DNA from 2 places in the Ruegeria sp. YTSA219 genome. Region 1 is predicted to be linked to the other one. Evidence: riboswitches for the same ligand, from Rfam matches in the RefSeq annotation. Region 1 holds a riboswitch; the other holds the start of a gene.
What was found. Region 1 has a riboswitch for cobalamin ahead of AC2FFB_RS05200 (CbtB domain-containing protein). Riboswitches for the same ligand answer to the same signal wherever they lie in the genome.
Positions count from the first base shown of each region.

Region 1 (7,389 bases):
TCGTGTTCATTGGCGGCGGGCTGAGCAGTGAGCTGTTGCAATGGCTGCATACAACCCTGCCCTCCGGCACGCGGCTGGTGGCCAACGCGGTGACGCTGGAGAGCGAAGCGCTGCTGGCGCAATGGCAGGATAAGCTGGGCGGTGAGCTGCTGCGGATCGAATTGGCACAGGCTTCGGCCCTGGGGCCACGGCGCGGTTGGAAATCGGCCTATCCGGTGGTGCAATGGAGCGTAACGTTATGATTGTCGCAGGCATCGGATTTTCCTCGACCGCTACGCTGGACAGCCTGCGCGCCGCCTATGATCAGGCGAGTGCCGGCCACGCTGTGGACGCGCTGGCCACAGTTGCCGACAAGGAAGGTCACGCCGCGCTGACAGATTTTGCCTCGACCATTGCCCTGCCGCTGCATTTCATTGCCCCCGCCGATCTGGCCGGGCAGCGCACCCTCACCTGCTCGACCCGCAGCCGCGCCACCTATGGCACCGGCAGCGTTGCCGAAGCGACCGCCCTTGCCGCCGCCGGACCTGGTGCGCGGCTGATCTCACCCCGACAGATTTCAGACGACCGGCTGGCCACCTGCGCCATCGCCATCGGAGGACAGACATGACCGTTCATTTCATTGGCGCCGGACCGGGCGCCGCCGACCTGCTGACCCTGCGCGGGCGCGATATCATCGCCGCTTGCCCGGTCTGCCTGTATGCGGGTTCGCTGGTGCCAGAGGAAATTCTGGACCATTGCCCCGACGACGCCAAGATCGTGAACACGGCGGCGATGGATCTGGACCAGATCATGGCCGAAATCGCAACCGCACATCAGGCCGGTCTGGATGTTGCGCGACTGCATTCCGGCGACCTGTCGGTCTGGTCCGCGATGGGCGAGCAGATCCGCCGCCTGAAAGAGCTGGGCATCCCGGTCAGCGTGACCCCTGGCGTGCCGTCTTTTGCCGCTGCGGCCGCATCACTGGGCACGGAACTGACCCTGCCCGGACTTGCGCAATCAGTGGTCCTGACCCGGACACCGGGACGCGCATCGTCGATGCCCGAGGGCGAGACGTTGGCGAATTTTGCGCGTACCGGGGCGACGCTGGCCATCCACCTGTCGATCGGCAATCTGGACACTGTTATCGCCGATCTGACCCCGGCCTATGGCGCCGAATGCCCGGTGGCCGTGGTCTACCGTGCCAGCTGGCCCGATGAGCGGATCATCCGTGCGACGCTGGCGACGCTGAAAGACGCGCTGGACGAGAGCATCTCACGCACAGCGCTGATCATGGTTGGCCCGGCACTGGCTGGTGAAGGGTTTGACGAAAGCTGCCTGTATTCTAAGGATTACGACCGCCGGTATCGCCCGCAAAGCGCGGACAGCCCTTGGTCAAGCTGGAGCCATGGTGATGACTAACCCTCCGGGCATTCTGATTTCGGCACCGTCTTCGGGGACTGGCAAGACCACCGTGATGCTGGGCCTGCTGCGTGCGCTGGCCGAGGATGGCCTGACCGTCCAACCATTCAAAAGCGGCCCTGACTATATCGACCCGGCCTTTCACCGGGCGGCGGCTGGGCGCGCCTCGTTCAATCTGGACAGCTGGGCGATGGGCGATCCTCTGCTGAACGCAATATCGGCACAGGCTGACGGCGCGGATATCGTCGTAGCCGAAGGATCGATGGGTCTGTTCGACGGTGTCGCCAAACCCGGTGAGATTGGCCATGGTTCTAGCGCGGAAACCGCGCAGCGTATGGGCTGGCCTGTGGTGTTGGTTCTGGATGTCGGCGGTCAGGCGCAATCAGCTGCAGCCACGGCGCTGGGGTTTCGGATGTACAACCCCGACCTGCCCTTTGCCGGGGTAATTTTGAACCGCTGCGCCAGCCCGCGCCACGAGCGTCTGACCCGGTTGGGTATGGAACGTGCAGGCCTGCCGGTTCTGGGCGTTCTGCCACGACGCGGAGACCTGACACTTCCCGAGCGGCACTTAGGTTTGATCCAGGCAGTGGAACATCCCGATCTGGAAAGCGCCATTGTCGGCTATGCTGCGTTCCTGCGTGAACATGTCGATCTGGAGGCGATCAAGCGGGCGGCTTCCTCAAGCCCAAATAGGCCATCGCCAGCCGTGCTGCCGCGCCCTCCGGCGCAGCGGATCGCACTGGCCCGGGATGCTGCGTTTTCGTTCACCTATCCGCATTTGCTGGAAGGCTGGCGCACGGCGGGTGCAGAAATCCTACCGTTTTCACCACTGGCGAATGAAGCCCCTGCCCCGGATGCCGATCTGGTCTGGCTGCCGGGTGGGTATCCCGAGTTGCACGCAGGCACATTGGCCGCCGCCAACACCTTCCAGACTGGGCTGCGCAAACATGCCGAGACAAGACCTGTGCATGGCGAATGCGGGGGCTACATGGCGCTGGGTCAGGCGTTGATCGACAAAGAGGGAGACCGGCACGAAATGGCGGGCCTTCTGGGCCTTGTGACCTCCTATGAAAAGCGCAAGTTCAACCTGGGTTATCGCAAGGCGGAATTATTGGCCCCAATGGCCGGATTTGCCGAAGGCACAGCGCTACGCGGGCATGAGTTCCACTATTCCTCGATCATCGAACAGCCTGACGCCCCGCTGGCGCGCGTGTTCGACGCCGAAGGCGCGGAAGGCCCGCAAACCGGATCGGTGCGAAACAATGTCACCGGGACATTCTTTCATCTGATCGCCGAGGCCTCGGCATGAGTGGTTTTGTGTCCTTCATCGGTTCAGGCCCCGGCGACCCGGAATTGCTGACACTGAAGGCGGTAGACAGGATGCAGAAAGCCGATGCGGTGCTGTTTGATGACCTCAGCAGTGGCCCGATCCTGAGCCACGCGCGTGAGGATGCTGATCTGGTTGGTGTCGGCAAACGCGCCGGGCGCCCCTCGCCCAAGCAGGATCACGTCAGCCGCTTGTTGGTCGAATATGCACAAACCGGTCAGCATGTTGTGCGGCTGAAATCCGGTGATGGCGGCATGTTCGGCCGGCTTGAAGAAGAACTGGTGGCCCTGCAAGAGGCCGGGATCGACTATGAAATCATCCCCGGCATCCCCTCGGCGGTAGCGGCGGCGGCAGCGGCGGGCATTCCGCTGACCCGGCGACTGACCGCGCGGCGCGTGCAATTCGTCACCGGCCACGATGTCAGTGGCAAACTGCCCGAAGATCTGAACCTGGCAGCACTGGCTGATCCACAGGCTACGACCGTCGTGTTTATGGGCAAGCGCACCTTTCCCCTTTTGGTTGGCGCCCTGCATTCCCACGGCCTACCGCTGGACACACCTGCTTTGATGGCCGAGTCCGTCTCGACCCCCGAGCAAAAACTGCAACGCTCGACCATCGGTGCCTTGTCGCAGCAGTTGGAAACCGAGATCGGCACCGCCCCGGCCCTGATCCTGTATGGACCTCTGGCAGAGTTCGAAAATGATTGACCTGACGCTGATCGGTATTGGCACCGGCAACCCGGATCATGTGACATTTCAAGGGGCGCAGGCGATCCGCTCGGCGGACCTGATCCTGATCCCCCGCAAGGGCGAAAACAAGGCCGATCTGGCAGGGCTGCGCGAGCAGATCATCGCTCAGGTCGCGGATACTCCTCCGCAAATCGCGTATTTCGACATTCCCAAACGCCGTGCCGATGATGGCTATTTACGCGGAGTGGACGAATGGCACGACGCGATTGCATTGCGCTGGCAGGAGGCCATCGCAGCCCACCCGAAGGCCCGCCATGTGGCGCTGCTGATCTGGGGGGATCCGTCGCTGTATGACAGTTCGCTGCGAATCGCGGCACGTTTGACCCCTCAGCCAGAAACACGGGTGATTCCCGGCATCACCGCGCTGCAAGCGCTGACGGCGGCCCATGCGATTCCGATCAACGAACTGGGCGCGCCCTATATCGTAACAACTGGTCGTCGCATCCGGGACGAAGGATGGCCGGATACCGCAGAAAACGTGGCGGTGATGCTAGATGGCGAATGTTCATTCCAAAACCTGGACATGCAAGACTTGGACATTTGGTGGGGCGCATATGTCGGCATGAAAGAGGAAATCCTGATCAAAGGCCCTTTGGCCGAGGTTGCGCAGCAGATTCTGGACCGCCGCGCCCTTGCCCGTGCCGACCATGGTTGGATCATGGATATTTATTTGCTGAAAAAGCGCATAATCTGACACAATACGTCGCAAATGATGATTGCACCGCCACAGCTATAGCGGCTAAATGGGGGTGTCTGGTCCTGCCGGAGAAATCCGGATGCTAAGAGGGAATTTGGTGCGACTGCCTCGGTGGTCAACTCCAAAGCCGCCCCCGCGACTGTAAGCGGAGAGCCCCTGTTCAACCAGCCACTCCCGGTTCTCCGGGGGGAAGGCGAACAGAGGCATCGACCCGCAAGCCAGGAGACCTGCCAGGCGCAAAAACGAAACACCGGCCGTCGGGTGCGGCGGCAGAGGAGAATACAAAATGGCAACACAAACGAAAACAGCATCTGCCGCGCGTACAGGCTTTGTTCCGGTCATGTTTGCAGTGGTTCTGGGTCTGGGCCTCATCACGCTGACCGGTCACGTTCAGGCAGCGGCCCTGCATGATGCAGCGCATGACGTGCGTCACGCGACCGGCTTCCCCTGCCACTAAGACCGTGTTCAGTCGTATATTGACCAGCGCGTTGTTCGCTGGTGCTGCAGCGGGGCTGATTGCCGCCTTGCTGCAGTTGGTATTTGTGCAACCAGTATTGTTGCATGCCGAGCTTTATGAATCCGGAGAGCTGGTGCATTTCGGGGGCGAGACCGTATCGGCTCATCCCGAGCTGCCGCGCATGTTCTCTGAACTGACGCGTGATGCGCTGAGTGTCATCTTTACCATGCTGACCTATACCGGCTATGCGCTGGTGATGGTTGCGCTGATGTCGGTAGCCGAAGGTCAAGGGCATCAGATTGATGGCCGGACCGGCGTTCTTTGGGGGTTGGCCGGATTTATCGCCTTCCACCTTGCACCAGGTTTCACCCTGGCGCCCGAAGTGCCGGGTGTCGCAGCAGCCGATGTCTATGCACGTCAGGTCTGGTGGTTCGCAACGGTTGCAGCAGCCCTTGTCGCCATGTGGTTGATCGCCTTTGGAGGTAACCTGATCAGCTATGTGATCGCCGCAGTACTTCTGTTGGTGCCACATCTTATCGGTGCACCCGAGCCCGATGTTTTCACCGGCCCTGTGCCGACTGAAATTGGCGCATTGTTCGCGGCACGAGCTTTTGGAATCGGTCTGGTTGCATGGGTTCTGGTTGGCGCGTTCGCTGGCTATTTCTGGCAGAAAGAAGCGCAACCTTCCGAAGCAACGGCCTGATCGCACTTCGATTGAACGCGCCGGGTGTAAACTTGGCGCGTTTCCCTATGTTTTCAAGGAAATACAATGACCCGTTCACTTGCTCTATTCGTGATCGGTCTGGTCTTTGGCGGCGGTGCAGGATTTGTAATTGCTGCTGCAAATGGCGTCACATTTGATGGCCACGACCATTCTGATCCGTCTCTTCACGGAGCCTCACACACTGAGACCATGGCCCACGATCATTCCACGGCCCTGAACCTACCGGCAGGCGCAGATGCACCTACACTGGACATCGCTCTGACACAGGATCCTATGTCTGGCTGGAACCTGCATGTCATGCCAAAAAACTTTACCTTCGCACCGCAGAACGCATCGACCGCAGACTTGGCAGGCGAAGGGCACGCGCATGTTTACATCAACGGAGAAAAGCTCGCCCGGCTTTACGGCAGTTGGATGCATCTTGATCAGTTGCCCAAAGGCGAGGTCGAGGTTTCGGTTTCACTGAATTCCAACAGCCATAGCCCGCTTTCGGTCGATAACGTGCCGGTTCGTGCTGCGGTTACGGTTCAAGTCGACTAAAGCGCCGGAATACGCGCACGCAAACACATCCGAAGCCGCCCGCAGGGTCGGGCGTCTTCGATCCAGCCCTGCGGGCTGTTCAGGTAAGTACGGCAAGTTTCAGCGATATCCGCGGCATCCGCCACCACATCGACACCCGAAAACACATAAGATGCGCGCCCCTGCGCCTGTATAGCCAGCGCCGTGGGTTCCGCGCAGCCGCTGAAACAGGCGTGTTCGCTCACTTCGACCTGATCCGTCAATCCGGCCCTTTTCAGTGCGTCCTGCACAGCCTGGACCTCGGCCGCCCGATCACGTGCGGTGCCACAGGTTTTGCAGATCATCAGGCGCATCCGATCCAGACCTTTCCCTTCGTCCTGCGCCCGTTTCTGCGGCTTTAAGCGGCGCGGCGCAATCCCGAATGCGCACAAGATTGTGAGTGCGACGTTCTCACATTTCTGGCAGGATTCCTGCAGACACCTTAAAAGGAGGCCTCTGGATGAAACTGCTTTGGACTGTCTTCGCCCTGCTGGCTCTGCCCGCCTGGGCCGACGAACCGCCCTCGGGATGGGCCGTGTATCCAACGGGCAAAAGCTATGATGAATTGGTCTCGGACACCAGATCGGCGGTTAAGGCAAACGGTCTGATCGTGGTCACGCAGGCCGGCCCCACCAAAGCCGCCGCCGCGCGGGGAATTACAATCCCAGGCAATCTGGTGATCGGCGCCTTCAACAATGACTATGCGGTGCGCGTGCTGGAAACCTCGGTGCGCGCAATGATCGAAGCACCGATCCGGTTTTACGTGACCGAAAACGAGGACGGTACCGCCACCCTGTCCTATAAAACGCCCAGCTTTGTATTCGCGCCCTATATCTATGAGGGAGGAGACCCCCTGAGGGACATTGCCCAGGAATTGGATGACACCTTTCAGATCGTGGCCGAAGCCGCTGTCAAATAGTCACACTGGCGTGATGCGCCTTGCGTCCGGGTCTGTCCTCCGCAATCTGCGTTGAAACAGTTTTCGGAGCTTTACTGATGCAGGACTCGTCGCCCCGCGCTGCGGACATTCTGGCCCAACGGCTTTATGAGGCTGGCTGCCGCCACGCTTTTGGCATGCCAGGTGGCGAGGTGCTGACCCTAGTGGATGCGTTGGAAAAGGCGGGAATAACCTTTCACCTGACCAAACACGAGAACGCGGCTGGCTTTATGGCCGAGGCGGTGCATCACCGCGACGGTGCCCCGGCCATTCTGGTGGCCACACTCGGTCCAGGCGCGATGAACGGGATCAATGTGGTCGCCAATGCGTTGCAGGACCGGGTGCCAATGATCGTGCTGACCGGCTGTGTCGACGCAGATGAGGCGCTGACATACACCCATCAGGTCATGGATCACGCACGGGTCTATCGCTCGATCACCAAAGGGACGTTCATGCTGACCGCCAAAGGCGCGGATATTATCGCAGACAAAGCGGTATCGCTGGCCAATCAGCCGCGCACAGGACCGGTGCATATCGACGTG
Region 1 covers NZ_JBXWMT010000002.1:436,902-444,290, forward strand. Annotated here, with positions in the region: gene cbiE (precorrin-6y C5,15-methyltransferase (decarboxylating) subunit CbiE) at 1-242, shown strand, start outside; gene AC2FFB_RS05175 (cobalamin biosynthesis protein) at 239-607, shown strand; gene cobM (precorrin-4 C(11)-methyltransferase) at 604-1,398, shown strand; gene AC2FFB_RS05185 (cobyrinic acid a,c-diamide synthase CobB) at 1,385-2,707, shown strand; gene cobA (uroporphyrinogen-III C-methyltransferase) at 2,704-3,432, shown strand; gene cobF (precorrin-6A synthase (deacetylating)) at 3,425-4,168, shown strand; cobalamin riboswitch at 4,212-4,420, shown strand; gene AC2FFB_RS05200 (CbtB domain-containing protein) at 4,458-4,628, shown strand; gene AC2FFB_RS05205 (CbtA family protein) at 4,633-5,331, shown strand; gene AC2FFB_RS05210 (hypothetical protein) at 5,398-5,892, shown strand; gene AC2FFB_RS05215 (DUF1636 domain-containing protein) at 5,889-6,302, opposite strand; gene AC2FFB_RS05220 (DUF302 domain-containing protein) at 6,371-6,829, shown strand; gene AC2FFB_RS05225 (thiamine pyrophosphate-binding protein) at 6,907-7,389, shown strand, end outside.

Region 2 (7,389 bases), on a different contig from region 1:
TATCTTCACGTGCGGAGAATTGCATGGTGGGTTATCGTTCTCTTGCCTATTCGCCCAGTATTTTGTCAGTCGAGCGTATCTGCAAGCCAGTTTTGCAGCAGAAAATGCGCAATCGCGCCTTTGCGCGCGGGCAGAAGGCTGGGATGTTCCCCAGCAAAGACCTGCATCATTTCAGCCTTATCCACCCATATAGCGTCTTCGATTTCAACCGGATCTATAGTGATTTCTTGCGACAATGCCTCGCCTGCACAGCCAAACATCAGTGACGCCGGAAAGGGCCAGGGCTGGCTGGAAAGATAGGTTACTTGCCCGACGGGGACACCGGCCTCTTCCATCACCTCTCTGCGCACCGCCGCTTCCAGCGTTTCTCCGGGTTCGACAAATCCGGCCAGTAGCGAATACATCCCTTCAGGCCATCCCGGGGATCGCCCCATCAGCACCGAATTCCCATATGTGATCAACATGATGACGACCGGGTCGGTGCGTGGGAAATGCTGCCCCCCACACGACGGGCAACTGCGTTGCCATCCTGCTTGCGACATCTCGCTGGCGGCGCCGCAACGGGCGCAAAACCTATGGGTTTCATGCCAGGCGATGACCGCCTTGGCGGAAGCCGAAAGTTCGGCATCACGTGAGGAAAGGCGCGCCATGATGCGGCGCAATTCGACAAAAACCTGACCTTCAGGCAAATCCGGGTGCTGTTGCTCTGATCGGTCGAAGAATGCCCCAAGTTCGGACAGGTCAGCGCCCTCGGGCATCCAATCGGATATATCAAAGGCAAAAACCGGAACTTCATCCGAGAGACCAAGCAATACTGGCGCTGGGACGATCCCACCGGGACCATTTGCGATCAGCTCATGCAAGACAGGTAACAAGCAGAGTTGATCAAGGGCCTCTCCTTGAACCAGCAGCTTTCCGCGCCACAGCAACAGGCATTTCGCTTTCGGATGTGCTCGCGCTGCTGCCATCGTGTCGACGTCTCCGCGAAGATGTGCGGCACGATCCAGCCCTGATCCACCAAACGTTACCTGTTCCGCGTTCTTCATTTAAATTCCTCTGGTTCGCCTGCACAGGGCTGCCATGACAGCTTCGGTGTTGCAACGACAATTCCACGACCGAAAACCGAGGCGATCCCGTCAAATTACCGCAAGTGCATAAAAAAATTTGCACTTACTATGCTTTTTGTTGAAGTTGTTATTCATAAAACTGCCAAAAGTAGAGTATTAAAAACAATTTCGCATTTGTCTGATCAGTCTGTAGGTATCCGGATTTTGGCGACCACCGATCTGCACATGAACCTGTGCAGTTTTGATTATTACGCGGATCAAGACGAACCTACGATCGGATTGACCCGAACGGCCAGCCTGATCCGGCAGGCGCGAAACGAGGCTGAGGCAGACGGAGATATCGTCTTGCTCTTCGACAACGGAGACGCTCTGCAGGGTACACCGTTGGGGGATTGGGCTGCCGATCCCGCCAATGCGCCGCACATCCTGATGCAGGCCTTCGGCAGCCTGGGATATGACGCGATTGGCCTGGGAAACCACGACTTCGGATTCGGGCTTCAATTCTTACAGCAGGTTATCTCTGACGCCCCCTGCCCTGTGCTCAGCAGCAATGCCTTGCGCACGAATGGGCCTCAGATCTGGCAAGATCATGTCATTTTGCACAAACAGATCCCTGGCTCGCCGACACCTATGGCCTTGAAAATTGGGGTTTTTTCGGTCCTCCCGCCTCAGACAGCGCAATGGGAGGCGCACAAGCTGCACGACACCCTTACCACTCAGGACATCCTGACTTGTGCGGCAAACAAAGTCAGAAAGCTCAAAGACGAAAATTGCGACCTGATCATCGCGTTGGCCCATACCGGTTTCGGACCGGACAGGTCACAACAGAATATGGAAAACGCGATTATTCCGCTAGCCGAAATCGAAGGTATCGACGCAATAATTGCTGGTCATTCCCATTTGACCTATCCCGCCAAGGCCGGCTCTGAAAACACTCTGGTGCATGGCAAACCAGTTGTCTTACCCGGAACGGCCGGATCACATCTGGGGGTGATCGACCTGAAGCTTCACTCGGCAGAGCGCGGCGGCTGGACCGCTGGCGAAGCCCAGGCGACGCTGCGACCGATATCTGCGGGGCATCCCGACGAAATCGTATCACTGGCGCCTGAAGATCCGGAATTGTTGCATCTGTTTTCCTCGGGTCATGCCGAAACCCGCAGGCGAGCGGGCCAGCCGGTCGGGCGCACCCCGCACCATCTGCACAGCTATTTCAGCTTTTGCACCGAGGACCGTGGGCTGAGGCTGGTCGCCGCCGCCCAGGCTGCCGCGTTACGTCTGTGTATGTCCGAAACCGACCTGGCAGACATTCCGATTTTATCGGCGGTTTCACCTTCGAAATTCGGCGGTCGGGCCGGGCCGCGATTCTATACGGATGTTAAGCCTGGCGAGATATTCCTGCGTAACGTGGTTGACCTGCATGTTTTTCCAAACGAATTGCAGGGTGTCATTGTATCCGGTGATCAAATCGTGGACTGGCTTGAGATGTCCGCAGCTGTTTTCAACCAGATTTCGACCGGATCTGCATCCGAACTTATTTGCGAAAATCGGGTGGGTCACAACTTTGATGTGCTATACGGGCTGTCCTGCAGAATTGATCTGACACAACCTCCGCGTTTCGACGATATGGGCACCTTGATCAACGCCGAAAACCGGCGCGTTTCAGAGGTTCTGGTCGGTGCCACCCCCATTGCACCGGATCAGCAATTTGCCGTCGCGCTTAACAATTATCGCGCCAGCGGGGGCGGGCATTTCCCATTTGCGGGTAATGCGCAACGTATCGACATGCCCATCCTGCCGGTCCAGCAAGCCCTGCTGGATTATCTGTCAGGCACCTTGGTCAGCGATCCGCTGGAAGAGGCCCAGAAACCCTTCAGAATCACCAGTAACACTGGTACGCAGGCGATCTTACGCACCGGTCCAAATGCCCACCGACATCTGCAGGACATTCAGGAATTTGATCCACAAGTCCTTGGAACCGACGAAAATGGCTTTTTACGGATTCTTCTGACCTTCTGACGGGTTGTGTTTTTCCGGCCAACTGCCTATATCCACCCTCGAGAGGTTGGCGCGGGCGAGCGCCTCGCCAACCTGGTCAGATCCGGAAGGAAGCAGCCACAACGAGCCCCGCTTGGGTCGATGTCCAACCTCTCACTTACGCGCAACGACTGCCGCAGGAGGGACTTTATGATTGTAGCAATGACCCTTCGGGCAGAGCGTTTCCGGGACTAACCCCCGCTCTTGCCTGAACATGTTACCGATGGGTGCGCGCCTGCCACCCTGATGGTTTCCTGTATCTGAACACAGGCAGAACAATGTCCAAAACACTTTCGGACCTGGGATGGTCCTCTCATTTTGCAGCCCAACATGCTGTGAACCCTACCTGCACACCGCATCGCATCAACGCCGTCCATCGTGATCGCCTGATCGGCCTGAATGCGCTGGGCGACACATCTGATCTGACCCCTGACCGATCAACCGGCGAATTTGCGGTTGGCGATTGGATCCTTGCGGATGATCAAAACCGCATTCGGCATCTTTTGGAGCGCAAAAGCCTCTTGCAACGCCGGGCCGCAGGCACCGGTGCGCAGGTTCAGCTGATCGCGGCGAATGTGGACGTGCTGTATATCGTCAGTTCCTGCAATGCCGATTTCAATCTGGCACGGCTTGAGCGTTATCTGGCGCTGGCGCATCAGGCCGGGTGCTATCCGGTTGTTGTCCTGACCAAGGCCGACAGCTGCCCTGACCCAGAGAGCTATGCCAGTCAGGCCAGTTCGCTGGCTCGGTTTCTGACCGTTCTAACCGTCAACGCGCTGGAGGCGTCAGAGATTGATCCGATCCTGTCCTGGTGCCCTTCCGGGCAAACTGCTGCTTTGGTCGGCTCATCCGGTGTCGGCAAAACCACATTGGCGAACGCCATGACTGGTCAGGCCGGGACAACGGCGGGGATCCGCGAGGATGACGCACGGGGTCGCCACACCACGACCCATCGTGCGCTTCACCCGATGCGAAACGGGGGGTGGCTGATTGATACGCCAGGAATGCGCGCCCTGCGTTTGATGGATGCCCAAGACGGCGTGGATGAGGTTTTCTCAGACCTTCTAGAATTGGCTGCAAGGTGCCGGTTCTCAGATTGCCAGCACCAGGCCGAACCCGGTTGTGCTGTACAGGAGGCGATTGCCAATGGCGTGATTGAGCCCGACCGGCTGGCGCGCTGGCACAAGCTTCGGCGCGAAGATCAGAGGAATTCCGAAACCCTCGCGCAGTCACGGGCACGTGACAAAGCCTTTGGCAAAATGGTGCGATCCGTCATGAATGACAAAAAGTCCCGCAGCAGACACTGAGCGTGACAGAAAGGCGCCTCGTTTTCAGGCAATCAACCGGGGCCAAACCGCCCGGTTTCTGCGGGCAAAAGCGCCAATATGACCGATCTCAGGCGCTCCGAATTCATTCGGAGACAACAGATGTCGCCGCGCCTTTGGTCCATACAGATCGGCAAGCCGCCAGACAGCGTCTGGCGGCACCATCTGGTCGTCCTCGAAGGTGAACAGGTCCACCGGCGTATTCGATTGCGCCCATCTCGCTTCGGGCAGAGCGTCACCGATCTGCGGCACATAATTCTGCGGCGCCGTGCACCAGCTACGCCATTGCCAATAGACCGGACCAGGCAAATCGGCACCGATCCCCACCGCTTTGCCCGGCAGATAGCCCAGCGCATTCACTGCCAGACGCCCATGCACATGCCAGAACATCCACGCCAGCCCGCGATAGGGCCAGGGATGGTCGGACAGAGTAACCAGCCCCGAACATACACAGATCATCCGGTCGATCTGATCAATGTCTGGCTGCACCGGCCCCAGCAAGCCGCCAAGGGAATGACCGATGCTCCACTGCAAAGCGTCCGGGAACCGCCTGCGCATCTCAGCCCGTGCGGCGGGCATGTCGACCAAGGCCCAATCCGCCATGGTCACCTCGGAGGTTTTGAGTTTGTCGCGCAGCGAATGCCCGAAATCGCTGTAGTCATAGGTCAGACAGGCCATACCCTGTTCGGCGGCCAGCCAACGGGCAAAATGCTGGTAATATTCGCGCGGCACTGCAGTTGCGCTGTGAATCGCCACGGCGACCTTCGGCTGGGTTTCAGGCAGATACAGCCGCGCCGACAGGCTGGCAGAGCCTGAGGCAAAATCAAAGTCCTTAGTCTGGACGCAGGGCGTGGTATCAAGCATGGCGCTTCCGACAAATTCTGAACTACTCGGTTCACTCAACAATCGGCCCGATTTCGGCCACCAGAGTCAAGATTTCATCAAGATGACCAAACGTCCGGTTTGCACCCCAACAGGTGGCTTGACTCGGGGTCTGCATAGCCGCTAGCGATGTGGTGATGGTTCTTGCCCCGGAATTGGGGCGGGATGAAAAGGGAACACGGTGCGGTCTGCCCCGGCGATGCCGGAAAGGGCCAACTCCGCGACTGCCCCCGCAACTGTAAGCGGTGAGCAATGCCGAAATACCACTGGCCCCAGGGCTGGGAAGGTCGGCAAAGCGACGACCCGCAAGTCAGGAGACCTGCCATCGTATCGAAACCGAAACTCGGGCGGGGTGTCCGGGCAGGTCGTCAGCGCGCTGTCACACCTGATCCTCACCCTCCGTCCTGCGCGCGGAGGGCGCATTATGATCTGGAAGACAAAAACACACGAATTCACCGCAACCGTCTGTCAGAGGACCGGGAAACCCTGCCCCGCCCTTGCCCGAATGGCACGCGCCATGGCCGAGGCGATGGCGACGGCAACGCCTGCGACATCCAAAACATTCGAGGTCGAAGGTACCAGCGATCTGACCCATTGCACCGAAGGCTGCACGGCCCGTTTTCGGGCCCAATCAGAACAGATCAGGGTCTATTGCGGCACCAGCACAGACACGCCGACAGAAAAGCTGGACGCCTATGGCGACATGATGTTCGGGCCGGAGTTCATCCAGAAATCCGCTGGTTTTCTGTCAGAACCACCCTGTGCGATGCTCGACGTTTCGACCCTGCCGCCGCGCAGCGACAGTATTCCGTATCAAGTGTCTGCCTGATTCAGGGAAGGGTTCGGGCCGGCAACCCGGCCCAGTCCTTTTGCGCTTTGGTTTCCACCGCGCAGGGCCGCACTGCACGCAACCGCCGAAGCGCTTGGTCAGGCGCTTCGCCGCATTCCACCGTTAGCCGCATCACAACCATCCCCGAGCGTCCGCACCCACCGCGGCAATGCACCAGCACCTTGCCGCCACTGGCAAGGACATGTTGGGCGGCGGCGCTGGCTTGCGGCCAAAGCGCCTCAACCTCAGGCGTGGGGGCGCCGAAATCGGAGACCGGAAGGTGGACCCAGGCAATCCGTTCGCACTGCAGGTCCGCCTCGAATGACAACCCGGCGGAATGCTGGAACTCATCCAGAGTAGTCATCGAGATGACCAGGTCCGGCGCCCAATCTCGGATTACTGCGAAATCTCCAGCATAATCGCCCGTGACACCCGGCAGTGGGCACAGAGCGATCTGCCCTTTGCCCAATCCAAGAGGGTGAATTGCAAATCTCTCCAACACTGCTCCTTTTCCTGCATCACCACATGGGGCTGAGGCCCCTCATGATTTACCGGCTCTGATGCAACTTGCCAAAACGAAATTCCTTTTCGCGCGCGGTGGACGCGGGCGGCGGGGGTCTCTACTCTGCAAACCTGACACGAATCCAACAGAGCAGACATGACCGACACGCCCAGCCCCGCCTATCAGGTTCTCGCGCGAAAATACCGCCCGGAAACTTTTGCTGACCTCGTCGGTCAGGACGCAATGGTGCGCACGCTGAAAAACGCGTTCGAGGCCGACCGGATTGCACAAGCCTTCATCATGACCGGCATCCGCGGTACCGGTAAGACAACCACGGCCCGGATCATCGCCAAGGGCATGAATTGCATTGGCCCCGATGGCGAAGGCAAGCCCACGACCGAACCCTGCGGCCAGTGCGAACATTGCGTCGCCATCATGGAAGGCCGCCACGTCGATGTGATGGAAATGGACGCCGCCAGCCGAACCGGCGTGAATGATATCCGCGAAATCATCGACTCGGTCCGATACCGCGCCGCCAGTGCGCGCTATAAGATCTACATCATCGACGAGGTTCACATGCTTTCGACCAGCGCATTCAACGCGCTGCTCAAGACGTTGGAAGAACCTCCTGCGCATGTGAAGTTCATCTTTGCCACGACCGAAATCCGCAAAGTCCCGGTGACTGTTCTGTCGCGGTGCCAACGATTTGACCTGCGCCGGATCGAACCCGAGGACATGATTGGCCTGCTC
Region 2 covers NZ_JBXWMT010000008.1:44,641-52,029, forward strand. Annotated here, with positions in the region: gene AC2FFB_RS12540 (SRPBCC family protein) at 1-25, opposite strand, end outside; gene nudC (NAD(+) diphosphatase) at 66-1,046, opposite strand; gene AC2FFB_RS12550 (5'-nucleotidase C-terminal domain-containing protein) at 1,242-3,083, shown strand; RNA gene ffs (signal recognition particle sRNA small type) at 3,123-3,221, shown strand; gene rsgA (ribosome small subunit-dependent GTPase A) at 3,380-4,408, shown strand; gene AC2FFB_RS12565 (alpha/beta hydrolase family protein) at 4,433-5,290, opposite strand; cobalamin riboswitch at 5,430-5,649, shown strand; gene AC2FFB_RS12570 (hypothetical protein) at 5,733-6,137, shown strand; gene AC2FFB_RS12575 (protein-tyrosine phosphatase family protein) at 6,139-6,639, opposite strand; gene AC2FFB_RS12580 (DNA polymerase III subunit gamma/tau) at 6,796-7,389, shown strand, end outside.
Region 2: it holds a riboswitch for cobalamin, as region 1 does, so the genes downstream of both, AC2FFB_RS12570 (hypothetical protein) here and AC2FFB_RS05200 (CbtB domain-containing protein) in region 1, are expected to answer to the same signal.